Regions from separate parts of the Pseudomonas sp. SDO5271_S396 genome, predicted to be linked through region 2. Evidence: predicted binding sites of a transcription regulator. Region 2 holds the regulator's gene; each other region holds the start of a gene.
The links. Region 2 encodes sigma-54, which starts transcription at its own class of promoters, with help from an activator protein. Its sites were predicted from a motif close to ANTGGCATNNANNTTGCTNT; they were not measured.

Region 1 (6,872 bases), on a different contig from region 2:
TTAATCGTTTTAGCTGTCTAGCCAAGGGGCTGGCGCCAAGATGGCGATAGGCCTCATGCCGTTTTTAACGCGAATTCTGACTAGCTGATATGAAATGGATCTAAGCCGCGAAGAACGAGGGCTCTAAGGTTGAATCTGTAAGGAGCTGCTGCCGGGTTTTGCTGGAGCAGCCGTAAGAATCAGCCGTAAGAAAAGTGCAACGTCACCTCGCGATACTGAAATAAACCGGCACGCATTTGACGCTCAGGAATAACAACAAAAGGCAGTCAGCCATGTTCAAGCATACGAAAGTTCGTCAGGCGGGACTCATTCTGTTCGCCACCACACTGATTCTGATCTTGCCCAATTTAACCAAGGTTATCGGGTGACCTCTCAGTCCTCACATTCCGTGCATTCATTGCATCAGGACGGCAGCGTTTGGCAGCACCTGCCAGGGCATTGCGTATAGCGGTCCTGTTGCAGGGGCTGTCTTTTTGCGCGTGAATTTCCGGTATCTTGGGCCCCATTGCCACCTTGCCATCGGGCTTTCCCATTGAAATCGATCCTCGCCCTTCTCGCGCTGTTCATCGCCCTGCCCGCCTCGGCAGCCTCCTTGACCCTCGAGCTCGACCACGCCAGCACGACTTGGCAGACCGCCGACCTGCTCAAGCGTGCGGACGCGCAGACGGTGCAGATCATCGGTGACGTTTCCTACAAGCGCACCATGACTTATCGCGCCGTGCCGCTGGCGGCGCTCTTGCCGGGCCTGCAGCCGAACGATCATCTGCAAGCCGTGGCCCTCGATGGATTCGCCGCTGAACTCGCCGCCGCGCCGTTGCTGCAAACCTCCGGGGCCCGGGCTTGGCTGGCGGTGGAAGACCCGGCCCAGCCGTGGCCTGCACTGGCGCCGGGCAAACCGAGCGCCGGGCCGTTTTACCTGGTGTGGACCGATCCGCAGGCAGGGGCTATCAGCCCGGAGCAGTGGCCATTTCAGCTGTCAGTGATCAAGCAATTGAAGACCGTGGCCGAGCGTTTCCCCGCGTTATTGCCCGACCCGAAACTGCCAGCCAATGACCCGATCAATCAGGGCTTCGCACTGTTCCAGAAAAACTGCCTGGCCTGCCACCGCCTCAATGGGGCCGGTGATGCCCAGGTGGGGCCGGACCTGAATATTCCCTACAACCCCACCGAATATTTCGGCGGTGATTTCCTCAAGCGCTATATCCGCGACCCGCAGAGCCTGAGGCATTGGCCGCAGGCGAAGATGCCGGCGTTCGCAACCAGCGTGTTGCCGGACAGCGAGCTGGAGTTGCTGGTGGGGTATTTGAAGCATATGGCGGGGCGCAAGCAGCCCTGATCTAGGGATTGATTGTTCCCACGCTCCGCGTGGAAACGCATCCTGTGACGCTCCGCGTCACGACTTCAACAGCGGACGCGGAGCGTCCAGGGCGGCATTCCCACGCGGAGCGTGGGAACGATCGGTCACTACAGGGTTTACTGTTGCTGCACCGAGATCACTGGTGTCGGCGCGACGAAGACCTTGGCATGCATCTGTTCATGCCCGCCGCCACGGCGCATGCCACGCACAGGGCAGGCATCGAGGTAGTCCAGGCCCACGGCGAGCTTCAGGTGCCGCTCCGGCCTGGCCAACTGGTTGGTCACGTCAAAGCTGTACCAGGCGCCCTCCAGCCAGGCTTCTGCCCAGGCATGACTGGCCAGATGGCTGCTGTCTTCCGAGTACAAATACCCCGACACGTACCGCGCCGGAATCCCCAGGCTGCGCGCGCAAGCCAGAAACGCATGTGTGTGGTCCTGGCACACGCCGGCCCGGCCCGCAAACGCTTCGGCAGCGCACGTGTCGACTTCGGTGGCGCCGGGCGTGTAGACCATCGCCTGGTTGAGCGCGTGCATCAAGTCGATCAAGGCCGTGCGGTCGCGACGTGGATGACAGTGCTGTTCGGCAAAACGGCGTAGCGCTTCATCGGGCTCGGTCAGGCGCGTATTGCGCAGAAACGGAAACGCCGATTGAGTCTCGTATTCAGCCTCGCGCGACGCGTCGATATCCACCTGGCCACGGGCGCCAATGATGATCGCATCGTGGGGTTCATCCAGGGTCAACACGTGCAGGATGTTGCCGAACGGGTCCACTTGCGCGCGCACCGGACGCGGCAGATCCAACTGCCAACTGAGCACTTGCTGGCGCTCGCTGTCATGGGGCGTCAGGCGCAGATACTGAATGCTGGCGCGCACCTGATCTTCGTAGTGGTAGGTGGTTTCGTGGGTGATGGAGAGTCTCATGCAGCCTCCAGGTAAGCACTGTAGATGGCGTCGCCCAGTTGGCGGACCTGCGGGATGAAATCGGTCAACCAGGCGTGCAGGCCTTCCTCGAGGATTTCGTCGATGGCGGTAAAGCGCAGGCGCGCGTCCATCTCGGCGGCCAGGCGCTGGGCCGGTCGACCGTTGAGGCCGGGCAGGCTGGCGAGAATCTGGTCGATCTCTTCGCTGCAAGCGCGCAGCGAACGCGGTACGTCGGCGCGCAACAGCAACAGTTCCGCGACTTGCCGGGCACCCGGGGCATCGCGGTAGATCTCGGTGTAAGCCTCGAACGACGACAAGGCCCGCAACAACGCACTCCATTGATAGTACGCGTGGGCGGTGCCGTCAGTGACGGTGTCGGCGCGATCGCCAGCCATTTCATAGCGCGCATCCAGCAGACGCAGGGTGTTGTCGGCCCGCTCGATAAAGGTTCCCAGGCGGATGAAGCGGAACGCGTCGTTGCGCATGATGGTGCCGTAGGTGGCGCCGCGAAACAGGTGCGAGCGCTCCCTGACCCTCTCGCAGAACCGGCTCATGCCGTAGCGGCTGAGACCTTGCTGGGCGATCTCGCGAATATCCAGCCAGGTCGCGTTGATGTTTTCCCACATGTCGGCGGTAATTCGCCCACGCACCGCATGGGCACTGGCCCGCGCAGCACCGAGGCAGCTGTAGATGCTGGCGGGGTTGGCCGCATCCAGCGCGAAGAAGTGCAGCAAGTGCTCTGCATGCAGGTCACCGTGGCGCTCGCGATAATCCTCCAGGGTGCCGGTGATCAGCAGCGGCATGGCCAATTCATGCAAGCCGTCACCGTGGCCGTTCTGCGGCATCAGTGACAGCGAATAGCTCACCTCCAGCATGCGCGCGAGGTTTTCCGCACGCTCCAGGTAGCGTGACATCCAGTACAGGTCCGAAGCAGTTCGACTCAACATGGCATCAGTCCTCCACCACCCAGGTGTCTTTGGTGCCGCCGCCCTGGGACGAGTTGACCACCAGCGAGCCTTCGCGCAACGCCACGCGGGTGAGGCCGCCAGGCACCACGCGGGTGTCCTTGCCCGATAGCACGAATGGCCGCAGGTCGATGTGTCGCGGGGCGATGCCGTTGTCGACAAAGGTCGGGCAGGTGGACAAGCACAGAGTCGGCTGGGCGATATAAGCGTGGGGGCGTGCCTTGATGCGCTGACGGAAATCGTCGATTTCGGCAGCGGTGGAAGCGGGCCCCACCAACATGCCGTAGCCGCCGGAGCCCTGGGTTTCCTTCACCACCAGCTCCGGCAGGTTGGCCAGCACGTGGGACAGTTCGTCGGGCTTGCGACACTGGAACGTCGGAACATTCTTCAGAATCGGCTCCTCGTCCAGGTAGAAACGGATCATCTCGGTGACGAAGGGATACACCGACTTGTCGTCCGCCACCCCGGTGCCGATGGCATTGGCCAGCACCACATGACCCGAGCGATAGGCCGCGAGCAGGCCCGGCACGCCGAGCATGGAGGCGGGGTTGAAGGCCAGCGGGTCGAGGAAGGCATCGTCGAGGCGGCGGTAGATCACGTCCACGGCCTTGGGACCGTCAGTGGTGCGCATGAACACGCGGTCGTCGCGCACGAACAGGTCGGCGCCCTCCACCAGTTCCACGCCCATCTCCCGGGCCAGAAACGCATGCTCGAAAAACGCGCTGTTGAAACGCCCAGGGGTCAGTACCACCACGCTGGGGTTGTCCAGGGGGCTGGCGCTTTTCAGGGTGTCGAGCAACAGGTTGGGGTAATGGTCAATGGGCGCAATGCGCTGGGCGGCGAACAGTTCGGGGAACAGGCGCATCATCATCTTGCGGTCTTCGAGCATGTAGCTGACGCCGCTGGGAGTCCGCAGGTTGTCTTCAAGCACGTAGTAAGTGCCGTCGGCATCGCGGACCAGGTCGACCCCGGCGATGTGAGCGTACAGGTCTCGGTGCAGGTCCAGGCCTTGCATCGCCAGCTGGTACTGCTCGTTGGCCAGTACCTGTTCGGCGGGAATGATCCCGGCCTTGATGATGCGTTGTTCGTGATACAGGTCGGCGAGAAACAGGTTCAGCGCCTTGACCCGTTGAATGCAGCCGCGCTCGACCACCCGCCATTCTCTGGCGGGGATGCTGCGCGGGATGGTGTCGAAGGGAATCAGGCGCTCGGTGCCCTGCTCGTCGCCGTAGAGCGTGAAGGTGATTCCGGCGCGGTGGAACAGCAAATCGGCTTCGCGCCGACGCTGGGCCAGCAGTTCGGGAGGGGTTTCAGCCAACCAGCGGGCGAATTCCCGGTAATGGGGACGCACCTGCCCTGCCCCATCGTACATTTCGTCGTAATAAGTGCGGATCATGCCGTACTCCTTGTCACGCGGACGCAAGAACCATCGCAAGGCCCGTGCCAGCGGCATAAACACTTAAAAATCAGTGAGTTGAATAAATACCCGAACCTTATCGCACCGTCCTGGTGCGCGCAGTGCCCGGCGTCTGGCCGCACGCTTCATCACAATGCGGGTTTTGACTATCGACAGCATAGTCAGAGTTGATTTCACTGCCCGGCATTGCTTGCGGATAATCGCCACCATCTGCTGAACAGGACACGTCCTACATCTTCAGCGCTCCGCTCTTCCCGTTAGGCCACTCTTCTTGGGTGGCCTTTTTTTTGGTGCCGAAAAACTGCCTGCAAGTTCCGAATATTTATTGTGCGACGCACACAAAAACGGCCGACCCAAGGGTCAGCCGCTGTGCTGTGTTGCGTGTGCCACTACATGGGTCGCCCGCGCACCTCCTGCTTGACGCCCCAGCCCTCGATGATCCCGCCCAGTGGCTCGACCACCGCTTCAAAGTCTTGCTCGAAGTCTCCTATGCCGTCGTAGGTGGCAGACATGATTTTGCTCAGTTCCAGGTACCAGGCGCCATCGTCGCGCGCGCTGACCTGGGCATTCAGGGATTCCCCACGAAAACGACCCGCAGCCCTGCGCGCGCGCTCCTCATCCGGGAAAATGGCGTAGAACTCGATGGGGTGGAAACGTGAGAAGTCGAAGCCGCCCTCTTTCATGCGGCGCAGAACGTGGGTGCTGATGTCTTCTTGATAGGCTGTGCTCATGAAACGTCCTCCTCAAACCGATGGATAGACTTTCCGTGCTTCCCGAAGCCCGCGCCCTACTGGCACGGGGACTACGGCAATGACTACACCGCTGGAAAACAAGCATGGAGCTGACAAGACCAGACCTTAGCGATTCATTCGCTGATCTCCCTTGCAGAGTAGCGCGAAGCTATCACCTCCACCAGAGGGCCTTGCAGGGCGTACAGCGAATGTTCAGACGGAGGGGGAAATGTCGAGGATTTGAATGCTGTTCTGATCCTTGAGGATCTTGACCGTCGGCTCGGGTTTGCGGCCTTCGAGGTCATTGAGGTCCAGCTCGGCGGCCACAGGCACCATCCTGGCGCGAACCATATGCGCAGCGTCTTCGAGGCTGGGCTTTTGTTCGCAGGTGAACTGCTGCACGGCCTTTACACCGTGATCATCAACGAAGGTAATGTCCCAATTTTGCATCAGTGCCTCCTCGATAAAGCCCATGTGTGGGCTCACATTCATCTGGACCTTGAGGGTTCGTCAAACGTTCCCCCCAAGGCCGGAGGCACCGGATCGGCTGCGCTTACTTCTCGGCGTGTTCCTTGAGGGCCTTCAAGGTGTTGAACGGCGCGTCCACCACGAACTTGTTGGCCAACCAGGAAGGCACGCTGCCACCTGGCTCGGTGTGCACCTGGTAGGTCACTTCGGTGAGGTTGTCGCCCTTGGGCACCAGCTTCCAGAAGCCATCCACCTGCGCCACCCGGACGTACCCTTTCTCTTCAGGCTTGTAGGTGGGCACGCCTTCCAGTTTGCGGGTCAGGCTGCCATCGGCGGCCTTGGTGGTGGTGATATGCAGGTAGGAGTCACGGTCCGTTACCGGGAACGGAGCCTTGAATTGGGTGTAGGTCCAGCTCTCGTCACCTTTCTTGTCGACCAGCTTCTGGGATTTGCACTCGTGAATCCATTTGCAGGCACCCGCTACGTCTTCCTGCAGGGCCTGAATCTTGGCGACCGGCGCCTTGATCGTGGTGACGCCGCGATACGCCTTGTACTTGGAGCCGGCAATTTCGCTCAGGGATACCTTGATACCGTCTTCATCCTTGGCGACTTGCCAATCCTCAGCCTGGGCAGTGGCAGCGAACAACACCGTAAAACCGCACAACACAGCCATTCGTTTCAGCGAACCCATTGTTGTATTCCTTATTGTTGAAGTTCCGATAGTAAAGCCCATCAAGCCGCAGTCATCTGCTCCCACCAGCCGATCAACCTGATCGCGTCCGCCTGGTCGGTGCCGCAGACCTCGATGTCCGCCTTGAAATTGCCGCACACCGCCGGGCGCTCTGGCTGGCCGAACAGCAGGCATAGCTGTTCGACCGAGAGGTGCAGGCAGCGCTCGCCGGCCGGTTTGCCGTTGGGCATTCCCGGAATGGGCGAACTGATGGAGGGGGCGATGCAGCAAGCGCCACAACCTTCACGGCAATTCATGAACAGCGGTTCCTCGAGGGCTCAATG
Region 2 (6,872 bases):
AGGATCTGAGGATCGAGGGCGATAGCTCGTGCCAGCGCAACGCGGCGCTTCATGCCGCCGGAGAGCTCATCGGGCATCAGGTCGATGGCACCGCGAAGACCTACGGCCTGCAGTTTCAGCAACACAATGTCACGAATCATTTCATCGGACAGCTGGGTATGCACCCGCAGAGGGAAGGCCACGTTCTCGAACACGTCGAGGTCGGTGAACAGCGCACCACTCTGGAACAGCACGCCCATATGCTTGCGCGCGTCGAACAGATCGCTGCGCGACAGTGTCGGCAGGTTCTGGCCATTGACCCACACTTCGCCGGCGCTGGGCCGCAATTGCATGCCCATCAGGCGCAACAGGGTGGTCTTGCCGCAACCGGAAGGCCCCATGATGCCCGTGACCTTGCCGCGGGGAATGCGAATATCGACATTATTGAAGATGCTGCGCGTCCCGCGCTTGAAGGTCAGTCCCTTCAGCTCGACCGCGTAGGCGTTATCGGCACTCATCTAAACTCCTTGGGATGCAGCCTCTCACTCAGACACCACGTTTGCGACAAACGTTTGCAACGGATGCGCAATAGATAGCCACGTGGACTGGGCGGACCGACTGGCCGCGAACTATATCACCGCTGATACGAGGCGCCCAAGGCCGGAACAGCGCTTGTTCATGTTCAAGACAGGTAAAAACATTGCTGACTGTGTTACCGGAAGAAAGAATCTCGGACATCTTGCGAATAAAGCCTGACGAACTTGCGTGAGGGAATTGATCATTACCGCTATAATCGCCGACTTTTCGTCAGGCTATACGATTCCAGACATGAGCCAATCCAGCGACCTTATCCAATCCGCGCAACGCACCATCCGTCTCGAGCTTGAAGCCGTAGAGGGCCTGCTGGCCCATATCGACGCGGATTTCGTACGCGCCTGCGAGATGATTCTGGCCAGCAAAGGCCGTGTTGTCGTCGTCGGCATGGGCAAGTCCGGCCACGTCGGCAACAAGATCGCAGCCACACTGGCAAGCACCGGGACCACCGCTTTTTTTGTGCATCCGGCCGAAGCGAGCCACGGCGACATGGGCATGATCGCCAAGGAAGACATCATCCTGGCGCTGTCCAACTCCGGCACCACCAACGAAATCGTGACCCTGCTGCCACTGATCAAGCGCCTGGGCATCAAGATGATCAGCCTCACCGGCAACCCGGAATCGACGCTGGCCAAGGCCGCCGAAGTGAACCTGAACGTTCACGTCGCCCACGAGGCCTGCCCGCTGAACCTGGCACCGACCTCCTCCACCACAGCCGCTCTGGTCATGGGGGATGCCTTGGCCGTGGCCTTGCTGGAAGCGCGTGGTTTTACCGCCGAGGACTTCGCGTTTTCCCACCCGGGCGGTGCTCTGGGCCGTCGCCTGCTGCTGAAAGTGGAAAATGTCATGCATGCAGGCGATGAATTGCCTCACGTCCAGCGCGGCACACTGCTGAAGGACGCGCTAATGGAAATGACCCGCAAGGGCCTGGGCATGACCGTGATTCTGGAGTCCGACGGGCGCCTGGCCGGGGTGTTCACCGACGGCGACTTGCGCCGCACCCTGGACCGCACTATCGATATACACACCGCGACCATCGACGCAGTGATGACTCCGCACGGCAAGACCGCACGCCCCGAAATGCTCGCAGCCGAAGCGCTGAAGATCATGGAAGACCACAAGATCGGCGCACTGGTGGTTGTCGATGCCGACGACCGCCCGATCGGCGCCCTGAACATGCACGACTTGCTGCGTGCGGGAGTGATGTAAATGAGTGGCGACCTGCTGCAACGCGGTAAAAACATCAAGCTGGCGATTTTTGACGTGGACGGCGTGCTGACCGATGGCCGCTTGTACTTCCTTGAAGACGGCAGCGAGTTCAAGACTTTCAACACCCTCGACGGCCAGGGCATCAAGATGCTGATGGCCGCCGGCGTGCAAACAGCCATAATCAGTGGTCGCAAAACCCCCGTTGTGGAACGCCGTGCACAAAACCTGGGGATTCCTCACCTGTATCAGGGCCGCGAGGATAAACTGGTGGTGCTGGACGAGCTTCTTGGCCAACTCAACCTAAGCTATGAGCAAGTCGCCTATCTGGGTGATGACTTGCCTGACCTGCCGGTGATTCGCCGGGTCGGCCTGGGCATGGCGGTCGCGAATGCGGCGGCGTTCGTTCGCGAACACGCCCACGGCATCACCACGGCCCGTGGCGGCGAAGGCGCAGCCCGCGAGTTCTGCGAGTTGATTCTGCGAGCCCAGGGCAGCCTTGAAGCGGCACACGCCGCCTACCTATAGAGCGTTTTATGCTGAGCAAAAAGATTCGCAACTTCCTGCTTTTCGGGGCTATCGCCGCGCTGTTCCTCGCGGTGGGCTACTGGAATATCAGCCCGGAGCGCTTTCTCGACCAGCCTGCGGCGCAGGTGGACGAAGGTGCTATCGACTATTACGCCATCAATGCCAGGAGCGTGCAGTTCCTGCCCGACGGCAAGGTGCAGTACGAGATGACGTCGGACAAGGTCGAGCACCTCAAGGCCACCGAAGTGACCTTGCTGACCAACCCGGACATGAATATCTACCGCGGTACCGAATTTCCATGGCACGTCACCAGCAAGCGTGGCGAGGTCAACCCGGATGGCACCCAGGTCGAACTGATCGATTCGGTGCGCGTTGCGCGCACCGATGCGAAAAACCGTGACACCGTGATTACCAGCAGTCGCATGACCGTATTCCCGCAGAAGCAATATGCGCAGACCGAGCAAGACGTTAGAATCGACGGCGCTGGCGGCGTATCGACTGGCAAGGGAATGAAAGCGTATTTGAAAGAAAGCAGGATACACCTGCTATCGAACGTAAGAGGACAGTATGAGGCTCGTTAAAACTCTCCCTATTTTGCTCGGTCTGGGCGCAGCACTGGGAAGCGTGAGCGCCTGGGCTCTGCCGAACGATAGCCAGCAACCGATCCGCATCCAGGCTGACGAAGCACAGCTGGATGACAAGCAAGGCGTCGCGACCTACACCGGCGGCGTGATCATCACCCAGGGCTCGATGAAGATCACCGGCAACACGGTGACCCTCACCCGCACCGCTGCAGGCGATATCGACGTAGTCACCTCCGTGGGCAACCTGGCCTACTTCGAGCAGAAGCAGGCACCTGCCGATACCGGCCCGATGAAAGGCTACGGCAAGACCATCCAGTATCACGCCCAGCAAAATCGTATCGTCCTGATCGACCAGGCAAAAGTGCTCAGCCCCGATGGCAACTCCACCGAGGGCGAAAAGATCACTTATGACACCGTGAAACAGGTCGCCAATGCCGGTCGCGCCAATGGCAACAAGGTCACCGCGCCACGTCCACGTATCGATATGGTTATCCAGCCGAAGAAGAAGGCCGAGTAATGGCAACCCTGAAAGCCCAGCATCTGGCCAAGGCCTATAAAAGCCGTCAGGTCGTTCGCGACGTCAGCCTGTCCATCGACAGCGGCCAGATCGTCGGCTTGCTCGGCCCCAACGGTGCCGGCAAGACCACCTGCTTCTACATGATCGTGGGCCTGGTCCAGGCCGATCAGGGCCGTGTACTGATCGACGACCTGGACGTCAGCCACCAGCCCATGCACGGTCGCGCCCGAGCCGGCATTGGCTATCTTCCGCAAGAAGCGTCGATCTTCCGCAAGCTGTCGGTTTCCGACAACATCATGGCCATCCTTGAAACCCGCAAGGAACTGGACCGGGACGGCCGTCGCAAGGAGCTGGAAAACCTCTTGCAGGAATTCCACATCAACCACATCCGCGACAACCTCGGCATGAGCCTGTCCGGTGGCGAGCGCCGTCGCGTGGAAATCGCCCGCGCCCTGGCCACGGCGCCGAAGTTTATCCTGCTGGACGAACCGTTTGCCGGCGTCGACCCGATCTCGGTCGGCGATATCAAACAGATCATCCATCACCTCAAGGCCAAGGGTATCGGTGTATTGATCACCGACCACAACGTCCGTGAAACACTCGACATCTGCGAAACCGCCTATATCGTCAATGATGGGCAACTGATCGCCGAAGGTGACTCCGACACCATTCTGGCCAACGAACTGGTCAAGGAAGTGTACCTGGGTCACGAGTTCCGCCTGTAAACACACATGGTGTCAGGCCATTTGTCATCCTGCGCGGAAATCAATAAGAAGCTTCGGATTTTTATTGTTACCGCGCTCTAGGCAAATCCCCCGATATCAGGCATATAATTTGCTTATGTTTGGCGCTCACGCGCCCTGTCGTGGATGGCGCGTTGCGCCGGCGAATAAGGTGTTAAGCCCCTGCCATGAAACCATCGCTAGTCCTGAGAATGGGCCAGCAGCTGACGATGACACCGCAGCTGCAACAGGCCATCCGCCTGCTCCAATTGTCGACACTGGACCTGCAACAGGAAATCCAGGAAGCCCTGGAGTCCAATCCGATGCTCGAGCGCCAGGAAGAAGGCGACGACTTCGACAATGCAGATCCGCTGGCCGACAACATCGAGCAAAAACCCAATTCCGACGTTCAGGAACCCTCCTATCAGGAAACCGCCCCGACGGTAGACAACCTGGAGGACGGCGAATGGAACGAACGCATCCCCAACGAACTTCCCGTGGACACCGCCTGGGAAGACGTTTACCAGACCAGCGCCAGCAGCTTGCCGAGCAATGACGATGACGAGTGGGACTTCACCACCCGCACGTCCGCCGGCGAGAGCCTGCAAAGCCACCTTCTGTGGCAACTCAACCTGGCCCCGATGTCGGACACCGATCGCCTGATCGCCGTGACACTCATCGATTGCATCAACAACCAGGGCTACCTGGACGAGACCCTAGAGGAGATCCTCGAGGCGTTCGACCCGGAGCTGGACATCGAGCTGGACGAAATCGAAGCGGTTCTGCACCGAATCCAGCAATTCGAACCTGCCGGCATTGGCGCTCGCACCCTGAGTGAATGCCTGCTGCTGCAACTGCGCCAATTGCCTGCCAAGACCCCCTGGCTTGCCGAAGCCCAGCGCCTGGTCACCGACTACATCGATTTGCTCGGCAGCCGCGATTACAGCCAACTGATGCGCCGCATGAAGCTCAAGGAAGACGACCTGCGCCAGGTCATCGAGCTGGTGCAGAGCCTCAACCCGCGCCCGGGCTCACAAATCGAGTCAAGCGAAGCCGAGTACGTCGTCCCCGACGTGATCGTGCGCAAGGACAATGAACGCTGGCTGGTGGAGCTGAACCAGGAGTCGGTACCTCGCCTGCGGGTCAACCCGCAATACGCCGGCTTCGTGCGCAGGGCTGACACCAGCGCCGACAACACCTTCATGCGTAACCAGTTGCAGGAGGCCCGCTGGTTCATCAAGAGCCTGCAGAGTCGCAACGAAACCCTGATGAAGGTGGCTACCCAGATCGTCGAGCACCAGCGTGGTTTCCTGGAATACGGCGACGAAGCCATGAAACCTCTGGTTCTGCATGACATCGCCGAAGCGGTAGGCATGCACGAGTCGACGATTTCCCGGGTAACCACACAAAAATTCATGCATACCCCGCGGGGTATTTATGAACTGAAATACTTTTTCTCCAGCCACGTCAGCACCTCCGAAGGCGGCGAATGCTCGTCCACGGCGATTCGCGCAATCATCAAAAAACTGGTTGCGGCGGAAAATCAGAAAAAGCCATTGAGTGACAGTAAGATCGCTGGTTTACTGGAGGCACAAGGCATTCAGGTCGCCCGTCGAACCGTCGCCAAGTACCGCGAATCCCTTGGGATCGCGCCTTCCAGCGAGCGTAAGCGTTTGATGTGACGGGCGGGCCACAGCGTTCGGGGTGTGTTCTAAAGTCGCTCAGGCGGTTTCAGGATACAGCCCAGTGGCAGGCACCCCGGCCTGCTGCGTTATGCACTGGCAACGAAGGAGAAGCTGTATGCAAGTCAACATCAGTGGACACCATGTAGAAGTCACCCCTCCACTGCGCGACTATGTCGAGCAGAAGCTGAAACGGCTTGAGGGTCATTTTGACAAGATCACCAATGTGCAGGTGATCATGAAGGTCGACAAGCTTCAGCAGAAAATCGAAGCGACTCTACAGATTCCTGGTGGCGAGGTCGTCGCCAACGCCGAGCATGAAGACATGTATGCATCGATCGATGCGTTGACTGATAAGCTCGATCGCCAACTCAAAAAGCATAAGGAAAAGCAGCAGAGCCTTCTTCAGGGCACTGGCCGCTAACACTCCCCACCCATGATTCGACTTGAAACCATCCTGACCCCCGGCCGTTCCCTCGTGAACGTGCCGGGCGGCAGTAAAAAGAAAGCCCTCGAACAAATTGCCAACCTGATCGCGCGCGAAGTGCCGGATCTGGAGATGCAGGACGTGTTCGACGCGCTGATTGCCCGTGAAAAACTCGGTTCCACGGGTTTTGGTAACGGCATCGCCATTCCTCACTGCCGCCTCAAAGGCTGTGAGACCCCGGTCAGCGCCCTGCTGCACCTGGAAGCCCCTATCGATTTCGACGCCATCGACGGCGCCCCGGTCGACCTGCTGTTCGTTCTGCTGGTCCCGCAAGCCGCCACCGATGCGCACCTTGAACTGCTTCGGCAGATCGCCAGCATGCTCGACCGCAAGGAAGTACGCGACAAACTGCGCAGCGCCAGCAGCAATGAAGCGCTTTATCAGGTTGTTCTGGATGAACAAAACGGGCAGTAATCATGCGTTTGATCATCGTCAGCGGCCGCTCCGGCTCGGGTAAAAGTACCGCCCTCAACGTTCTTGAGGACAACGGTTTCTATTGCATCGACAATTTGCCGGCCGGCCTGCTGCCGGAGTTGGCAGAGCGTGCATTGATTCACACCGAATTGTCGCAGC
Region 3 (6,872 bases), on a different contig from region 2:
ATCCAGCGCGAGTTGCTGATGGACTCCAGCCACCTCGAAAGCGTGATGCGCGAAGCCCTCAAGTTGCTGCCGCTGGGCGTCGGCAATGTGCGCCTGTACATCAACCCTCAGGATTTCGAACAGGTCAAAAGCCTGCGCGAGCGCCATGAAGAAACCTGGCGCATCGTCGAGGACGCGTCCCTGCAACCGGGCGGATGCCGCGTCGAGACCGAGCACAGTCGCATCGACGCCACGGTGGAAACCCGTATCAGCCAGATCATGGCCAAGCTTTTCGATCAACTGCACGAGCAGGCCCTGCACCCGGCGGAGCCTGACCTGAGCGTTGAGCTGGACGCTCCCGATGCGCCTTGATCGCACCAGCTTCGCCAAGCGCCTGGGCGGTTACGTTGAGGCCACCGAGCTGCCTGGCCAGCCAATTCTCGAAGGGCGCCTGCTGCGTATGGTCGGCCTGACGCTCGAAGCCGAAGGCCTGCGCGCCGCCATGGGCAGCCGTTGCATGGTGATCAACGATGACAGCTACCACCCGGTGCAGGTCGAGGCCGAGGTGATGGGCTTTTCCGGCAGCAAGATTTTCCTGATGCCCGTGGGCAGCCTGGCGGGTATCGCCCCCGGCGCCCGCGTGGTGCCACTGGCCGATACGGGCCGCCTGCCCATGGGCATGGGCATGCTCGGTCGGGTCCTCGACGGCGCCGGTCGCGCGCTGGACGGCAAGGGCGGCATGAAGGCCGAAGACTGGGTGCCGATGGACGGCCCCACTATCAACCCGCTCAACCGCAACCCCATCAGCGTGCCGCTGGACGTGGGCATTCGCAGCATCAACGGATTATTGACGGTGGGCCGTGGCCAGCGTCTGGGCCTGTTCGCCGGTACCGGTGTGGGTAAGTCGGTATTGCTGGGCATGATGACCCGCTTTACCGAGGCCGACATCATCGTGGTTGGGCTGATCGGCGAACGGGGCCGTGAGGTGAAGGAGTTCATCGAGCACAGCCTCGGTGAAGAAGGTCTGAAGCGTTCGGTGGTAGTGGCTTCGCCAGCCGACGATGCACCGCTGATGCGGTTGCGCGCCGCCATGTACTGCACGCGCATCGCCGAATATTTTCGCGACAAGGGCAAGAACGTCCTGTTGCTGATGGACTCGCTCACGCGTTTCGCCCAGGCCCAGCGGGAAATCGCCCTGGCCATCGGCGAGCCGCCCGCGACCAAGGGTTATCCGCCGTCGGTGTTCGCCAAGCTGCCCAAGCTGGTGGAGCGTGCCGGTAATGCCGAGGCCGGCGGGGGCTCGATCACCGCGTTCTACACCGTGTTGTCCGAGGGCGATGACCAGCAGGACCCCATCGCCGACTCGGCGCGGGGCGTACTTGACGGCCACATTGTGTTGTCGCGGCGCCTGGCCGAGGAGGGGCATTACCCGGCCATCGATATCGAAGCGTCCATCAGCCGGGTGATGCCGTCGGTGGTCACGCCGGAGCACATGATCCGTGCGCAGCAGTTCAAGCAACTGTGGTCGCGCTATCAACAAAGCCGCGACCTGATCAGCGTCGGTGCCTACGTGGCCGGCGGTGACCGTGAGACCGACCTGGCGATTGCCCTGCAGCCGCAACTGGTGACCTACCTGCGCCAGGGCCTCAACGACAAGATCGGCATGGGGGAAAGCGAGGCGCACCTGCAATCGATCTTCGCCCCGGCGCCAGGGGGTTAAGCCATGGCCAACAGCCGTTCCGCGCGCCTGGCCCCCGTGGTGGACATGGCCGAAAAAGCCGAAAAGACCGCCGTGCAACGCCTGGGATATTTCCAGGGGCAAGTACGCCTGGCGGAAAGCAAGCTGGGTGACCTGGAGCGCTTTCGCGGCGAATACCAGCAGCAGTGGATAGAGCGCGGCAGCAAAGGTGTATCCGGCCAATGGCTGATGGGCTATCAGGGCTTTCTCAATCAGCTGGAAACCGCTGTGGGCCAGCAACGCCAAAGCCTGGCCTGGCACCAGAACAACCTCGACAAGGCGCGCGAGAGCTGGCAGGCGGCGTTCGCCCGGGTCGAAGGCTTGCGCAAACTGGTGCAGCGCTATATCGACGAAGCGCGAGCCATCGAAGACAAGCGCGAACAGAAATTGCTCGACGAACTCTCCCAGCGCCTGCCACGCAAAGACGTCTATTGAAAGTTGCCCGCAGCTCCTTCTCCTGCTAAACCTTGTCTCATTGCCAATGACACGGAAGCAGTTGCATGTCAGTCGAGTCGGAAGTATCCCTGGATGGGAAGAAGTTGACGATCGCGGTCAAGGGCCGGTTTGATTTCAGCAGTCACCAGCACTTTCGTGAAGTCTACGAACGCATCTACCCCAAGCCCGACGCCATTGTGGTAGACCTCAAGGAGGCCACCTACCTCGACAGTTCCGCCCTCGGCATGTTGCTGCTGCTGCGTGACCATGCCGGGGGCGACGATGCCGATATCCGCGTGATCAACAGCAACTCCGATGTGCGCAAGATCCTCGGCATTTCCAATTTCGACAAACTGTTCGACATCAGTTGAGCGCCCTGGCCCCGGTCCTTGAGCCGCTGACGATCCTGATCGCCGAAGACAGCGCCGCCGACTTGTTGTTGCTGTCGACCATCGTGCGGCGCCAGGGCCACCAGGTGCTCACCGCCAGCAACGGTGCGCAAGCGGTGGAGGTGTTCACGCGCGAGCGTCCGCAATTGGTCTTGATGGACGCGCTGATGCCGGTGATGGACGGTTTTGAAGCCGCACGGCAGATCAAGCAACTGGCGGGTGAAGCGCTGGTGCCGATCATCTTTCTGACCTCGTTGCGCGAGAGCGAAGCCCTGGCCCAATGCCTGGATGCCGGCGGTGACGACTTCCTGCCCAAACCCTATAACCAACTGATTCTGGCCGCGAAGATCAACGCGATGGACCGCCTGCGTCGCTTGCAGGCCACGGTGTTGCAGCAACGTGACCTGATCGCGCGGCACCATGACTATCTTTTGCATGAGCAGCGCGTGGCCAAGGCCGTGTTCGACAAAGTCGCCCACTCCGGGTGTATCAACGCCGCGCCGAATATCCGCTACCTGCAATCGCCCTACGCGCTGTTCAACGGCGACCTGTTGCTGGCTGCCTACACGCCCTCGGGCGACATGCACGTGCTGCTCGGTGATTTCACCGGCCACGGCTTGCCGGCGGCGGTGGGGGCGATGCCGCTGGCCGAGGTGTTCTACGGCATGACCGCCAAGGGCTATGGCCTGGCGCAGCTCTTGCGGGAGATGAATGCCAAGCTCAAGCGCATCCTGCCGGTGGACATGTTCTGCTGCGCCACCTTGTTGTGCCTGAGTGCCCAGCGGCGGGTGGTCGAGGTGTGGAATGGCGGCATGCCCGATGGCTATGTGCATGAGGTCGCCAGCGGCAAGCGCACGCCGTTGGCATCAAGGCACTTGCCGCTGGGCGTGCTCTCGGCGGAAGCCTTTGATGACCGCACTGAAGTCTGGCCCATGGCCTTGGGCGATCGGGTGTTTCTGTTGTCCGATGGCGTGCTGGACACCGCTGACGCCAATGATCAGCTGTTTGGCGCCGAACGGTTGCAGCAGGTGTTTGCCGCCAATCGCGAGCCCGACCGCCTGTTCGAAGACATCGAACAGGCCCTGGCCGCGTTTCGTGGTGAGGCCCGGGATGACGTGAGCATGGTGGAAGTCACCCTGCAACCCGGCCAATCGCTGCGGGCCACGGAGCCGTTGTATGCCGACAGCGGCCAGTCGTGCCCGCTGGACTGGTCAGTGAGCTTTGAGTTTCGCGCCGAAACCCTCAAGCGTTACAACCCGTTGCCGTACCTGTTGCAATTGTTGCTGGAAATTCACGGCCTGCGAGAGCAGAGCGGGGCGCTCTACAGTGTGATGGCCGAACTGTATTCCAATGCCCTGGAGCATGGCGTGCTGGGCCTGGACTCCCGGCTCAAGCGCGATGCCCAGGGGTTTGCCCGCTATTACCGCCAGCGCAACGAGCGCCTGGCGAGTTTGAACAGCGGCTATGTGCGGGTGCATGTGCAGGTGGTGCCGACCGACATGGGCGGCAACCTGACCTTGCGCATTGAAGACAGTGGCCCGGGGTTCGACGTGGAACACGTATTGGCCCGTCCGCTGGATATCGACCGTCTGTCTGGTCGGGGGTTGAGCCTGGTGCGCCAGCTGAGCAGCGATGTACGTTGGTCTGACGGCGGGCGCAGTGTCTGCGTGGAGTTTTCCTGGGAGGCTCTGGCATAATCCGCCGATTCTTGATCAAGGAGCGAGCAAGTGGTTGAGACTCATCTGGACCCTGGCGTGTTGTCGGGTTTGCAGGAGGTCATGGAAGGCGAGTATCCCAAGTTGCTCGATACCTTTCTCGATGACTCCCAGAAGCGTGTCGAGGCCCTGCGCAAGGCGCGGGGCGATGCCACGACATTGGGGCGGATCGCCCATAGCTTCAAGGGCAGCAGCGGCAACCTCGGTGCATTGCGCTTGGCGGAGTTGTGTCGGCGTCTGGAGGTTGAGTCTGCCGGGGCGGCGGTGGATCTTGGGAAGCTGGTGGATCAGATTGATCGTGAGTTTGCGGTGGTGAAGCGGTTGTATGAGACGGAGCGCCAGCGGTTTCGGATTTGATTGCGTGTAGATCCGTTTCTGCGGTAACGGCGGCCTGGTAGCCGACCGCTCCCACAATTTGGATCTCCTGTATCAAGCAGATATCAATCTGCTCTGGCTCTGTTTTTGATCTGGGCGCCCCATCAAACAACGGATCTGCACACAAAACCGAAAGCTGGCCCAACTCTTGCTCTACCTCCTGATACTGCATCCTCGATCCCTATGCAGTGGAGACCTTTACCTATGCCAGTCGCCCCGAATTCGCTCCTTCAGGCTGCCCCTGCGGCCAAGCCTCAAGCGCCCGCTGCTACTCCTCAGGTAGCGGCTGCGGACCCCCGGGACAAGGGCCCGGCCTTCGCTCAGGTGTTCGCCAACCAGGCCTCGAAACCTTCGGTCAAGACCGATGACAACTCGGCCAAGCCCACGCGGGACAAGGCTTCCGACGCCAGCGCCAAACCTGCTGCCGGCAACGACAAGTCTGCCGCCAGCGCGCCAGCGGTTGCCGATAGCGGCAATACCTTGCCTGCCAACCCGCCGGCCACGCCGCCTGCCAAATCCGATGACAGCGCCAGTTCCGATGACGATGCCTCGGTGGACCCGACCCTGGCGCAACAGCCGCCGACGGACCCGGTGGTCGACCCGGCGCTGATCGCCACGGTCGCCCCGGTGGCGGTGCCGGTCCCCGCGCCGGTGGAAACCCCTGCGCCGGTGGCAGCCAAGGATGACAAGGCTGCGCCACCGGTTGCCGCTGCGCCGGTTGTGGCGACCGAGCCGGCCAAGCCCGAGTTCGATCCGCAAGCCGACCCGCTGGACGCCATGCCGGCGGTGCGTCTGGCGATGGAGCAGGGTGGGCATGTGTCGGCCAGCAGCCAGACTCCGCCGAAAACCGCGCCAGCGCCGACCCAGGATCAACCGACCGCCGCGCAGAATTTCGCCGCCGGCCTAGCCAATATGGTTGACCAGCAAGCCGCCAAGGACAGCACTGACACGGGCGGCGACAAGGCGTTCGGCAGTCTGATCGAGGATGGCCTCAAGGACTTGAAGGGCGCGAGCAGCGACACCCGTGTCGATGACTTCGCCAACCGTCTGGCCGCGTTGACCCAGGCCGCCACGCCGAAAACCGCCAACGCCTTGCCGCCGGTGATGAATGCACCGTTGGCCATGCACCAGAGCGGCTGGACCGACGAGGTGGTCAACCGCGTCATGTACCTCTCCAGTGCCAACCTCAAGTCGGCGGAAATCCAGCTGCAGCCGGCCGAACTCGGGCGCCTGGATATCAAGGTCAACATGAGCGCCGATCAGCAGGCCCAGGTCAATTTCATGAGCGCCCACCCGGTGGTGCGTGAAGCCCTGGAAAGCCAGTCGGGGCGCCTGCGGGAAATGTTCGCCCAGCAGGGCATGGGGCAGGTGGACGTCAATGTGTCTGACCAGTCCCGTGGGCAGGAGCAACAACAACAGCAGCAGGCGCAGACCGCGGGTGTCAGCCGCAGCAGCGGGCGTGGCGGTGATAGCGACGCGGGCGCCCATGTTGAGGTGGCTGAAGCTGTAGCGCCCGTGACCTCGACGGTGATCGGCTCCAGTGCGGTGGATTACTACGCCTGATTCCAGTCAAAGCACGGTCAGTGTGGGAGCTGGCTTGTCGGGTCGCCGCATCGCTGCGATAGCGGTGTATCAGCGGCAGAGATGCCAACTGGCCCACCGCTATCGCAGGCAAGCCAGCTCCCACAGTTGATTTGTGGTGTGCCTCCTTACCCGATAGCCAGACAACTCTGGCATAACACTTGCTCTTGCCTTTCCGTAGATCTATGAATCCCCGAATAGTGACGGATTATTGGCATGGCGAAGAGCGACGACGCAGCAAAAGCACCCGCGGGCAAGGGCAAGCTCAAGCTTATCCTGTTGATTGTGTTGGGCCTTATCCTGGCCATCGGCGCCTCGGTCGGTGGCACCTGGTACATCATGCACAGCAGTGCAAGCAAACCGGCACCTGCCGCCGAAACCGCCACTAACGTCAAGCAACCGGCTATCTTTGAGCCGATGCTGCCGGCCTTTGTCGCCAACTTCACTCAGAACGGTCGTCAACGCTACTTGCAGGTGAGCATCACCTTGCTGGCGCGTAACCAGTCGGACCTGGATGCCCTCAAGGTGCACATGCCGGTGATCCGCAACAACCTGGTCATGCTGTTCTCCGGACAAAGCTTCGACAGCCTGGCCACGCCGGTGGGCCAGGAAATGCTGCGCCAGAAGGTCACTGCCAGCGTGCAGGAAGTGGCCCAGAAA

Region 1: ACW9IN_RS07180 (circularly permuted type 2 ATP-grasp protein) is a predicted target of sigma-54. The motif match lies at 4,671-4,690, and genes of this name have one in related genera.
Region 3: ACW9IN_RS12010 (flagellar hook-length control protein FliK) is a predicted target of sigma-54. The motif match lies at 4,767-4,786, and genes of this name have one in related genera.

The regions. Positions count from the first base shown of each region.
Region 1 is NZ_JBSVWB010000006.1:117,685-124,556, reverse strand. It holds gene ACW9IN_RS07195 (c-type cytochrome) at 533-1,336, shown strand; gene ACW9IN_RS07190 (transglutaminase family protein) at 1,474-2,277, opposite strand; gene ACW9IN_RS07185 (alpha-E domain-containing protein) at 2,274-3,224, opposite strand; gene ACW9IN_RS07180 (circularly permuted type 2 ATP-grasp protein) at 3,229-4,638, opposite strand; gene ACW9IN_RS07175 (ribonuclease E inhibitor RraB) at 5,049-5,390, opposite strand; gene ACW9IN_RS07170 (hypothetical protein) at 5,604-5,840, opposite strand; gene ACW9IN_RS07165 (START domain-containing protein) at 5,944-6,549, opposite strand; gene ACW9IN_RS07160 (YkgJ family cysteine cluster protein) at 6,591-6,845, opposite strand.
Region 2 is NZ_JBSVWB010000007.1:125,640-132,511, reverse strand. It holds gene ACW9IN_RS08185 (ATP-binding cassette domain-containing protein) at 1-497, opposite strand, end outside; gene ACW9IN_RS08180 (KpsF/GutQ family sugar-phosphate isomerase) at 808-1,782, shown strand; gene ACW9IN_RS08175 (KdsC family phosphatase) at 1,783-2,307, shown strand; gene lptC (LPS export ABC transporter periplasmic protein LptC) at 2,316-2,888, shown strand; gene lptA (lipopolysaccharide transport periplasmic protein LptA) at 2,875-3,408, shown strand; gene lptB (LPS export ABC transporter ATP-binding protein) at 3,408-4,133, shown strand; gene ACW9IN_RS08155 (RNA polymerase factor sigma-54) at 4,319-5,812, shown strand; gene hpf (ribosome hibernation-promoting factor, HPF/YfiA family) at 5,931-6,236, shown strand; gene ptsN (PTS IIA-like nitrogen regulatory protein PtsN) at 6,249-6,713, shown strand; gene rapZ (RNase adapter RapZ) at 6,716-6,872, shown strand, end outside.
Region 3 is NZ_JBSVWB010000013.1:56,529-63,400, reverse strand. It holds gene fliH (flagellar assembly protein FliH) at 1-351, shown strand, start outside; gene fliI (flagellar protein export ATPase FliI) at 341-1,699, shown strand; gene fliJ (flagellar export protein FliJ) at 1,703-2,152, shown strand; gene ACW9IN_RS12025 (STAS domain-containing protein) at 2,218-2,523, shown strand; gene ACW9IN_RS12020 (ATP-binding SpoIIE family protein phosphatase) at 2,520-4,238, shown strand; gene ACW9IN_RS12015 (Hpt domain-containing protein) at 4,269-4,613, shown strand; gene ACW9IN_RS12010 (flagellar hook-length control protein FliK) at 4,836-6,194, shown strand; gene fliL (flagellar basal body-associated protein FliL) at 6,429-6,872, shown strand, end outside.